2 regions of the Streptomyces marokkonensis genome follow, and region 1 is predicted to be linked to the other one. Evidence: riboswitches for the same ligand, from Rfam matches in the RefSeq annotation. Region 1 holds a riboswitch; the other holds the start of a gene.
What was found. A riboswitch is a leader RNA that binds a small molecule or an ion and turns the genes downstream of it on or off. The one in region 1 is predicted to bind S-adenosylmethionine.
Positions count from the first base shown of each region.

Region 1 (5,306 bases):
TCTGATCCCGCTCGTCGACGGCGGCGAGGGCACGGCCGTCGCGCTGGCCGCCGCGACCGGCGGGCGGCTGGTCGCACTGGCCGCCACCGGGCCGGTCGGTGAACCCGTCGGCACCCACTTCGCGCTGCTCGGCGCGCGGGACACGGCGGTGGTGGAGATGGCGGCCGTCGCGGGACTGTCCCTGGTCCCCCGCGCCCTGCGCGACCCGGGCGCCACGACGACGTACGGCGTCGGCGAGCTGATCCGCGCCGCGCTCGACACCGGGGTCCGGCGGGTCCTGGTCGGCTGCGGCGACTCGGGTACGTCGGACGGGGGCGCGGGCGCGCTCCAGGCGCTCGGGGCCCGGCTGCTGGACGCGGACGGCTTCGAACTCCCGCCCGGCGGACGGGAGCTGATCCGCCTCGCCCGCATCGACCCGTCGGGGCTCGACACCCGGCTGAAGGACACCGAACTGCTCGTCGCCTGCAACCCGTTCAACGTGCTGTGCGGCGAACGGGGCGTGGCCCGGGTGTTCGGCCCGCAGAAGGGGGCGGCGCCCGCACAGGTCGAGGAGTTGTCGGCCGGCCTGGAGAACTGGGCGCGCGTCCTCACCCGCGACCTCGGTGTCGTCGGCACCGACCTGCGCCACGGCCCCGGCACCGGCGCCTCCGGCGGGCTGGGCGCGGGACTGGCCGCCGTCGGGGCCCGGCTGCTGCCCCGTTTCGAGGTGCTGCTCGACCACCTCGACCTGGACGCCCGCCTGGCCCGCGCCGACCTGGTGCTCACCGCCGAGGGGGCGCTGGACCACCAGACGCCGCGCGGCAAGGTGCCGGCCGAGGTGGCCCGCCGCGCCAAGCTCTACGGCCGTCCCGTCCTCGCCCTGGCCGGCACGCTCGGGGAGGGCGCGCACGAGGTGCCGGGGGTGGACGCCTGCCACGGCATCATGCCGGCGCCGATGGCCCTGGCGGACGCGCTGCTGCGCGCCGCCGAACTGCTCACGGACGCCACGGAGCGGGCGCTGCGGATGATCCTGCTGGGGTCGCGGCTGCCGGGCCGGGCCGCTCAGACGGCCGAGGTCCCGGCCGCTGCGGAGAGGGTGTCCGCCGCGACGGTTCCGGCGGAGGCCGTGTCGGCGAAGATCGCGTCGGCGGAGGCCGTGTCGGCAGAGGTCGGGTCGGGCACGCAACGGCCGTCCTCGGTGCGGTAGTTCCACCGCGCCCCGTCGCTCACCAGCTCCCGCACGGCGTGCACGAACCGCTCGACGTGTTCGTCCGGGGTGCCCGCGCCGAAGCTCACGCGGATGGCGTTGAGGGACTTCTGGCCGGGCGCCGCCTCGGGGGCGCCGCACTCGCCCTGCGCCTGCGGGTCGCCGCCGAGCAGGGTGCGCACCAGTGGGTGGGCACAGAACAGGCCGTCGCGCACGCCGATGCCGTACTCGGCGGAGAGCGCGGCGGCGAAGTGCGAGCTGTTCCAGCCCTCGACGACGAAGGAGAGCACGCCGACGCGGGGGGCGTCGTCACCGAAGAGGGAGAGGACCCGCACCTCGGGCACCTCGGCGAGCCCTTCCCGCACCTTCCGGATCAGGTGCTCCTCGCGGGCGACCAGGGTGTCGAAACCGGCCTCGGTGAGCGCCTTGCAGGCGGAGGCGACGGCGTAGGCGCCGATGACGTTGGGCGACCCGGCCTCGTGCCGGGCGGCGCTGTCGTGCCACTCGACGTCCACGCCCCCGTCGGCGCGCCGGGTGACGCTGCGGCTGGCGCCGCCCCCGGCAAGGTACGGCTCCGCCTCGCGAAGCCAGTCGGCGCGGCCGGCCAGCACCCCGGAGCCGAAGGGGGCGTACAGCTTGTGTCCGGAGAAGGCGACCCAGTCCACGTCCGGATCGGCCACCGAAACCGGGTGGTGCGGGGCGAGCTGGGCGGCGTCCAGGACGATCCGGGCGCCGTGCGCGTGCGCGGCGGCGGCCAGTTCGCGCACCGGCCACAGTTCCCCCGTGACGTTGGAGGCGCCGGTGACGCAGACCAGGGCGGGCCCGTACGGCTCACGGGCGGCGAGGGCGCGCTCCAGCGTCTCGACGGCCTGCGCGGGGGTGCGCGGGGCGTCCAGGAACGTCACGTCGGCACCCCGCCAGGGCAGCAGCGAGGCGTGGTGCTCGGTCTCGAAGACGAAGACGCGGCAGCCGGCGGGCAGCGCGCCCGCGAGCAGGTTGAGGGAGTCGGTGGTGGACCGGGTGAAGACGACCTGGTCGCCGTCCCGGCAGCCGAGGAACCCTGAGACGGTCCTGCGTGCGTTCTCGAACAGGTCCGTCGACAGCTGCGACAGGTACCCGGCGCCCCGGTGCACGCTGCCGTAGTACGGGGCGTAGGCCGCCACGTCGTCCCAGACCCGCTGAAGTGCGGGGGCGCTGGCGGCGTAGTCGAGCGCGGCGTAGGTGACCTCTCCCCCGGTGACGAGCGGGACGGTGACATCCCGCCCCAGAACCGGCAAAGGGGCACAAAGAGACTGGTCGACGGCAGCGGTGGAGACGGACATGGGTGTACTCCCGTGAAGGCAGGTGCCGTCACCACGCGAACCGCGACGGCTCGAGCGTGGGGACGGAGAAGAAGGGGGACGCGGAGGCGGGGCTCTGCGGCCCTATCGCATTCGCTGGTTCACGGGAGGCTCCCTCGAACGACCAGGACCCCTGGGCTGATCACTCGGAAGAGTGCGAGGGGTCCGCGCTTGCCGTAGACCTCGCTGCCTACGGCCTGGTCTTCACCCGGGGCACCCCGCCACGGACGGAGGGTTGCCGGACAGTCGGCCGGGGCCGAATGACTGTCGCTCATGACCTGGACAGGAACGTACGGGAAATGATCGGCGCCCCGCAACCCGAGTCCGGATCGCGGGACACACGTCACACGAGAGGGCGTCAGGCGTTGCTCACGGCCACCCAGCGGTCCAGCGCCCGCTTTGCGGCGCCCGAGTCGATCGCCTCGGCGGCCCGGTCCATGCCGGCCCGGAGCTGCTCGGTCAGCGGCGCCTCGCCGGGCGCCAGGGCGACCAGGGCCGCCGCCGAGTTCAGCAGCACCGCGTCCCGTACGGGGCCCCTCTCGCCGGCCAGCAGGCGGCGGGCGACGTCGGCGTTGTAGGAGGCGTCGGCGCCGCGCAGGGCCTGGACCGGCACCAGTTCGAGGCCGACGTCCCGCGGGTCGAAGCCCTCCTCGGTCACCCGGCCGTCCCGCACGACCCAGACTCTGGAGGTGGACGTCGTGGTCAGCTCGTCGAGGCCGTCGTCGCCGCGGAACACCAGGGACGAGTGGCCGCGCTCGGCGAAGACGCCGGCGATGATCGGCGCCATCCGGGCGTGGGCGACCCCGATCGCCTGGGACTTCACCTTGGCCGGGTTGGTCAGTGGGCCCAGGAAGTTGAACACCGTGCGGATGCCCAGCTGGCCGCGGGCCGCCGCCACATGGCGCAGCGCCGGGTGGAACTTCACGGCGAAGCAGAAGGTGATGCCGGCCTCCTCGGCGACCTCCGCCACCCGCTTCGGTGTCAGCTCCAGGTTGACCCCGAGCTTCTCCAGGACGTCGGAGGCCCCGGACGCCGAGGAGGCGGCCCGGTTGCCGTGCTTGACGACCTTCGCGCCCGTGCCGGCCACGACGATCGCCGACATGGTGGAGATGTTGACCGTCTTGGCGCCGTCGCCGCCGGTGCCGACGATGTCGACCGTCTCCCCCGGCACCTCGATCACGTTGGCGTGCTCGTACATGGTGCGGACGAGGCCGGAGATCTCCTCGACCGTCTCCCCCTTGAACCGGAGGCCCACCGCGAGGCCGGCGATCTGCGCGTCGGTCGCCTCGCCCCGCATGATCACGTCCAGCGCCCACGCGGTGTCGTCCGCCAAGAGGTCGTGGCCGTCCAGCAGCTTGTTCAGCACGGCGGGCCAGGAGCGGCCCGCCGCGGTGTCGCCTCCAGCGGGGGTCACAGCGCTCATGAGCCGCTCCTGCATCGTGTGTGTGGTGGACAGGGAGTGTGCTCCCACCCTATCCAGCCCCGGGCAGGGCGAAGGGCCCCGTCCGAGGAACGGACGGGGCCCTTCGACCGTGGTGTGGCGACGCTGGAGGGTCAGTGGTGGCCGTGGCCGCTCGTGATCTCCTTGTACTCCTCGACAGTCGGCTTCGGAATCTGCGCGTCCTCGCCGTAGTAGGCCTCGCTGAGCTTGGCGCGGAGCTTCTCGGTGCTCTTCACCTTGCGCTCGACGCCGTTCTCGTCGACCGTGGGGCCGATCTCGGCGGGCTTGTACTGCTCGTGCGCCGTGAGCGTGTGCAGCTGCTCCTGGCTGAGCGGCTCGTGCACCTCGATGAACTCACCGTGCGGCAGGCGCTTGATGATGCCCGACTCGCGGCCGTGCAGCACCTTCTCCTTGTCCCGGCGCTGCAGGCCGAGGCAGATCCGCTTGGTGACGACGAAGGCGACGACCGGTCCGAGGAAGAACCCGATCCGCACGAACCAGGTGACCGCGTTGATCGACAGGTGGAAGTGGGTGGCGACGATGTCGTTGCCACCGCCGATCAGCATGATCATGTACGCGGTGACCCAGGCCACACCGAACGCCGTCCGGGTCGGGGCGTTGCGCGGGCGGTCCAGGATGTGGTGCTCGCGCTTGTCCCCGGTCACCCAGGACTCGATGAACGGATACAGGGCGATCAGCATCAGGAAGATGCCGAAGATCACCAGCGGGATGAAGACACCCAGGACCAGCGTGTGACCCCAGAAGTTGATCTCCCAGCCGGGCATGGCCCGGACGAGGCCCTCGGCGAAGCCCATGTACCAGTCGGGCTGGGCGCCCGTGGAGACCATGTCCGGCCGGTAGGGGCCGATGGACCAGATCGGGTTGACCGCCACGAGGCCGGCGATGGCCGCGATGACACCGAAGACCAGGAAGAAGAAGCCTCCGGCCTTCGCCATGTACACCGGCAGCAGCGGCATGCCGACGACGTTCTTGTTGGTCTTGCCGGGACCCGCGAACTGCGTGTGCTTGTGGTAGAAGACCAGGATCAGGTGGCCGACCACGAGCCCGAGCATGATGCCCGGCAGCAGCAGGATGTGGATCGAGTAGAACCGGGCGACGAAGTCGGTCCCCGGGAACTCTCCGCCGAACAGGAACATCGAGATGTACGTACCGACGATCGGCACGGACAGGATCGCGCCCTGGGTGAAGCGGACACCGGTGCCGGAGAGCAGGTCGTCCGGGAGCGAGTAGCCGGTGAAACCGGTGAACATGCCCAGGACGAACAGCAGGAAGCCGAACAGCCAGTTGATCTCACGCGGCTTGCGGAACGCGCCGGTGA
Region 1 is NZ_BAABCQ010000128.1:15,570-20,875, forward strand. Features, by position in the region: partial or broken gene ABEA26_RS26110 (glycerate kinase) at 1-952, shown strand, start outside; gene ABEA26_RS26115 (aminotransferase class V-fold PLP-dependent enzyme) at 1,042-2,508, opposite strand; SAM riboswitch class IV at 2,689-2,805, opposite strand; gene trpD (anthranilate phosphoribosyltransferase) at 2,885-3,949, opposite strand; gene qcrB (cytochrome bc1 complex cytochrome b subunit) at 4,081-5,306, opposite strand, start outside.

Region 2 (5,306 bases), on a different contig from region 1:
CTCGACGCCCTTCTCGCCCGTCCCGGCCGCGCGGTGGTCGCGCTCGACTTCGACGGCACGCTCGCCCCGATCGTCGCCGACCCCGACCGGGCCCGCGCCCACCCGGACGCCGTACCGGCGCTCGCGGCCCTCGCCCCGAAGGTCGCCTCCGTCGCCGTGATCACCGGCCGCCCGGCCAAGGTCGCGGTCCGCCACGGCGGCTTCGCGGACGTCCCCGGCCTGGAACACCTCGTCGTCCTCGGCCACTACGGCGCCGAGCGCTGGGACGCCGCCACCGGCACCCTCACCACCCCCGACCCGCACCCCGGCGTCGGTGCCGTCCGCGCCGAGCTGCCGGGACTGCTGGAGCGGTCCGGGGCCGGCCAGGGCACGTGGACCGAGGAGAAGGGCCACGCGATCGCCGTCCACACCCGCCGCGCCCCCGACCCCCAGGCCGCCTTCGACACCCTGCGCGGCCCCCTCACCGGCCTCGCCTCCCGCCACGGCCTGATCGTCGAACCGGGCCGCATGGTCCTGGAGCTGCGCCCACCCGGCATGGACAAGGGCGCCGCACTGCGGGAGTACGCCCGGGAACTCGACGCCGCCTGCGTCGTCTACGCCGGCGACGACCTCGGCGACCTCCCCGCCTTCACCGCCGTCGACACCCTCCGCACGGAGGGCACCCCCGGCCTCCTGGTCTGCAGCGGCAGCGACGAGGTCCCGGACCTCCGCGAACGGGCCGACGTGGTGGTCGACGGCCCGACGGGAGTGGTACACCTGCTCCGCTCCCTGGCCACACGGCTCACGTAGCCGCTTCCGTCCCCCGTCCCAGCCCGCCGCCTGCGCCCATTCGTGCCGCCGCGGGGGCACGAGTGGGCGCTACGGAGTACCCCCTCTGGGGGAGGCACCCCGTAGCGCCGGGCCGCGCGAACCACCCCGGCCCAGCCCCATCGCCGGATCACCCGGCGGTCAAGACCTCAGCGCGTCCAACTGCTCCAGGAACCACCGCTCCGGAGGCGACGCCGTCCCCGCCGCCGCCAACCGCTTCGTCCGCTCCGCCCGTTCCCCCGGCGCGACCCCCAGCGCCTCGTGCAGCGCGTCGGCCGTGCCGACCACGTCGTACGGGTTCACGACGACCGCGTCCTCCCCCAGCTCCTCGTACGCCCCCGCCTCCCGGGACAGCACCAGCACGCACCCCTCGTCGGAGACGACCGGCACCTCCTTCGCGACGAGGTTCATCCCGTCCCGGACGGGATTGACCAGCGCCACGTCCGCCAGCCGGTACGCCGCCAGCGACCGCGCGAAGTCGTCCTTCACATGCAGCACGACCGGCGTCCACCCCGCCGTCCCGAACTCCGCGTTGATCGACTCGGCCACCCGCCGCACCTCGGCGGTGTAGTCCCGGTACACGGCGAGATCCTGCCGCGAGGGGTACGCGAAGGCGACGTGCACGACCCGCTCCCGCCACTGGGGCCGCCCGGTCAGCAGCTCCCGGTACGCCAGCAGCCCCCGCACGATGTTCTTCGACAGCTCGGTCCGGTCCACCCGCACGATCGTCCTGCGCGCGCTCCCGTCCGGGCCGGCACCGATCTCCGCCCGCAGCGCCGCCATCCGCTCGTCCACGTCGGCCTCGTGCGACCGCCGCCGCAGGAAGTCCGCGTCGGCGCCCAGCCCGTGCACGCCGATCTCCGTGGAGCCGGGCCCGCCCACCAGCGCGTCGCAGCAGACGGTGAACGCGTCGGCCCACCGTCGGGTGAGGAACCCGAGCCGGTCGGCGCCGAGCATGCCGCGCAGCACCTGCTCGGCGATGTCGTCCGGCAGCAGCCTGAAGTAGTCGACCGGCGCCCACGGCGTGTGCGAGAAGTGCCCGATCCTGAGATCCGGCCGCAGCTCCCGCAGCATCCCCGGCACCAGCGTCAGGTGGTAGTCCTGCACGATCGCGACCGCGCCCTCGGCGGCCTCCTCGGCCAGCGCCTTCGCGAAGGCCCGGTTGTACGCCTCGTAGGAGGCCCACCGCCGCCGGAACTCCGCGTCGAAGACCGGCTCCAGGGGCGTCTGGTAGAGCATGTGGTGCACGAACCACAGCACGCTGTTGGCGATCCCGTTGTACGCGTCCGCGTGCACGTCGGCCGGTACGTCCAGCATCCGCACGCCGTCCTCGCCGACCCCGCGCCGCACCGCCTCGCGGTCGCCGTCGCCGAGCGCGGAGCACACCCACAGCGCCCCCGCGTCCGGCCCGATGGCCGACAGTCCGGAGACCAGCCCGCCCCCGCCGCGTTTGGCGTGCAGCGAACCGTCGTCCCGCACCTCGTACGAGACCGGCCCCCGGTTGGAGGCGACCAGCACCTGAGCAGCACCGAAGCTTGAAGCCATACGCCTCAACGTAGCCAGGCCCCGCAACCCTCAAACGTGGTCGGACGACACTTCGGCCCCGTCCGGCAGGTGTCAGGCCACCCTGCGGGCCGCGTACTCCGCGATCTCCGTCATCGGGGGGCGTTCCTCGGTGTCCACGGAGTACGTACGCGGCTCGAAGCCGTCGGCGCCCCGTTCGAACTGGACGAGGGACGGCCGGACCAGGTGGCCGCGGGCCAGCCGGAGCTGGGCGGTGCGGTAGATCGCGGCGGACATGCGGCCCAGCGCCCGGCCGTCCTGGTGCCGGTGTCTGCGCACGCCGACGTCGACCTGCGCGAGGGCGTCCAGACCCACCAGGTGCAGGGAGTCGACCAGCATGCCCAGCTCCACCCCGTAGCCGACGGGGAAGGGGAGCCGCTCCAGGAGGGAGCGGCGGGCCGCGTACTCGCCGCCGAGCGGCTGGACGAAACCGGCCAGCTGCGGCCAGTGCATGTTGAGCAGCGGGCGGGCCATCAGTTCCGTGACCCGGCCGCCCTGGCCGGCCGCGGGCAGGCCCGAGGCGCAGCCGTCGGACATGGTGAGCGGACGGTCGTACATGGCCTTGACGAGGTGCACACCTGGATCGGTGAGCAGTGGCCCCACGATTCCGGTGACGAAGTCGGCGGAGAACTCGCGCAGGTCCGCGTCGACGAAGCAGACGATGTCGCCGCCGGTGACCAGCAGCGAGCGCCACAGCACCTCGCCCTTGCCGGGCACGGCCGGGACGCGGGGCAGGATCGCGTCGCGGTGCACGACACGCGCGCCCGCCGCCGCGGCCACCGCCGAGGTGCGGTCGCTCGACCCGGAGTCCACGACCACGATCTCGTCGACGAGCGGGACGCGCCCCATCAGGTCCCGGCGGATCACCGTGACGATGTCGCCGACCGTCGCCTCCTCGTCGAGGGCGGGGAGCACCACGCTGACCGACTGCCCGGTGGCGTGCTTGGCGGACAGGAGCTGCTGGATCGGCCGGTCCGACACGGACCAGGAGCGTGCGCTCAGCCAGCGCTCGACTTCTTCCAGCACGTTCGGTGGCTCCTTCGTGGTCCGTTGTGATTCATCTCGCGGTGCGGACGACTGTCTCAACCGCCCTGGCCTTCGGTTACAGTCTTGAACAACGCGGAGCCCCACCGCATGCCGGGGTCCCGCGCGCACCACCGCTCAGCAGGCGCGACAAGCGCAACGAGCCGAGCAGGCTCAACAATCGAATACCGCTCATCCAGAGGGGCAGAGGGATACGGCCCGTTGAAGCCCCGGCAACCCTCCAGTCGGTTCCTGTCACGCAGACGTGGCGAGGCTCCCGACTCGGGAAGGTGCCAAATCCGTCTCACGGCGAGATGCGTCGTGAGGAAGATGAGGAGAAAGGGCCTCGCCTCCATGGCTGTGCAGACTGCCGAAAGCACCACCACCCCCGACGCTCCCGCCCCCGCCGGCGCCGTCGATCTGGGCCCCGCCGCCGCCCTCTCCTGCCGTGAGTGCGATCACCGCGTGCCGCTCGGCCCGGTCTTCGCCTGCGAGGAGTGTTTCGGCCCGCTGGAGATCGCCTACGACTTCTCGGCCTACGACACCGAGGAACTCCGCGCGCGCATCGAGGCCGGCCCCGCGAACATCTGGCGTTACGCCCCGCTGCTGCCCGTCCCCGCCGACGTGGCCGACAAGCCGAACATCAACCCCGGCTGGACCAAGCTGGTCAAGGCCGACAACCTGGCACGCGAGCTCGGCGTCACCGGCGGTCTGTACGTCAAGGACGACTCCGGCAACCCGACGCACTCCTTCAAGGACCGCGTCGTCGCCCAGGCCATCGAGGCCGCCCGCGCCTTCGGCTTCACCACCCTGTCCTGCTCCTCCACCGGGAACCTCGCGGGTGCCGTCGGCGCCGCCGCCGCCCGCGCCGGCTTCCGCTCCTGCGTGTTCATCCCGCACGACCTGGAGCAGGGCAAGGTCGTCATGGCCGCCGTCTACGGCGGTGAGCTCGTCGGTATCCAGGGCAACTACGACGACGTGAACCGCTTCTGCTCCGAGCTGATCGGCGACCCGGCCGGCGAGGGCTGGGGCTTCGTCAACGTCAACCTGCGGCCGTACTACGCGGAGGGTTCCAAGACCCTCGCGTACGAGATCTGCGAGCAGCTCGGCTGGCGGCTGCCCGACCAGATCGTCGTCCCGATCGCCTCCGGCTCGCAGCTCACGAAGATCGACAAGGGCCTGCAGGAGCTGATCAGGCTCGGTCTGGTCGAGGACAAGCCGTACCGGATCTTCGGCGCCCAGGCCGAGGGCTGCTCGCCGGTGTCCACCGCGTACAAGGCCGGCCACGACGTCGTACGCCCGCAGAAGCCGGACACCATCGCCAAGTCCCTCGCGATCGGCAACCCGGCCGACGGCCCGTACGTCCTCGACATCGCGCGCCGCACCGGCGGCGCCGTGGAGGACGTGAGTGACGAGCAGGTCGTCGACGCCATCAAGCTGCTCGCGCGCACCGAGGGGATCTTCGCGGAGACCGCGGGCGGGGTGACGGTCGGCGTCACGAAGAAGCTGATCGAGAACGGTGTCCTGGACCCGTCGCTCACCACCGTCGTCCTCAACACCGGCGACGGCCTGAAGACCCTCGACGCGGTGGCCGGTACCGGCCTCACCGCCACCATCCGCCCGAACCTGGACTCCTTCCGAGAGGCTGGCCTCGCATGAGCGTGACCGTTCGCATCCCGACCATCCTGCGCACCTACACCGGCGGCAAGGCCGAGGTCGGCGCCGAGGGCGCCAACCTCCAAGAGGTCATCTCCGACCTGGAGAAGAACCACACCGGCATCGCCGCCCGCGTCCTGGACGACCAGGGCAAGCTGCGCCGCTTCGTCAACGTCTACGTCAACGACGACGACGTCCGCTTCGAGCAGGGCCTTCAGACCGCCACGCCGGACGGCGCGGGAGTCTCCATCATCCCG
Region 2 is NZ_BAABCQ010000177.1:178-5,483, reverse strand. Features, by position in the region: gene otsB (trehalose-phosphatase) at 1-789, shown strand, start outside; gene ABEA26_RS30355 (alpha,alpha-trehalose-phosphate synthase (UDP-forming)) at 949-2,352, opposite strand; gene ABEA26_RS30350 (glucosyl-3-phosphoglycerate synthase) at 2,425-3,396, opposite strand; SAM riboswitch class I at 3,583-3,730, shown strand; gene thrC (threonine synthase) at 3,748-5,052, shown strand; gene ABEA26_RS30340 (MoaD/ThiS family protein) at 5,049-5,306, shown strand, end outside.
Region 2: it holds a riboswitch for S-adenosylmethionine, as region 1 does, so the genes downstream of both, thrC (threonine synthase) here and ABEA26_RS26115 (aminotransferase class V-fold PLP-dependent enzyme) in region 1, are expected to answer to the same signal.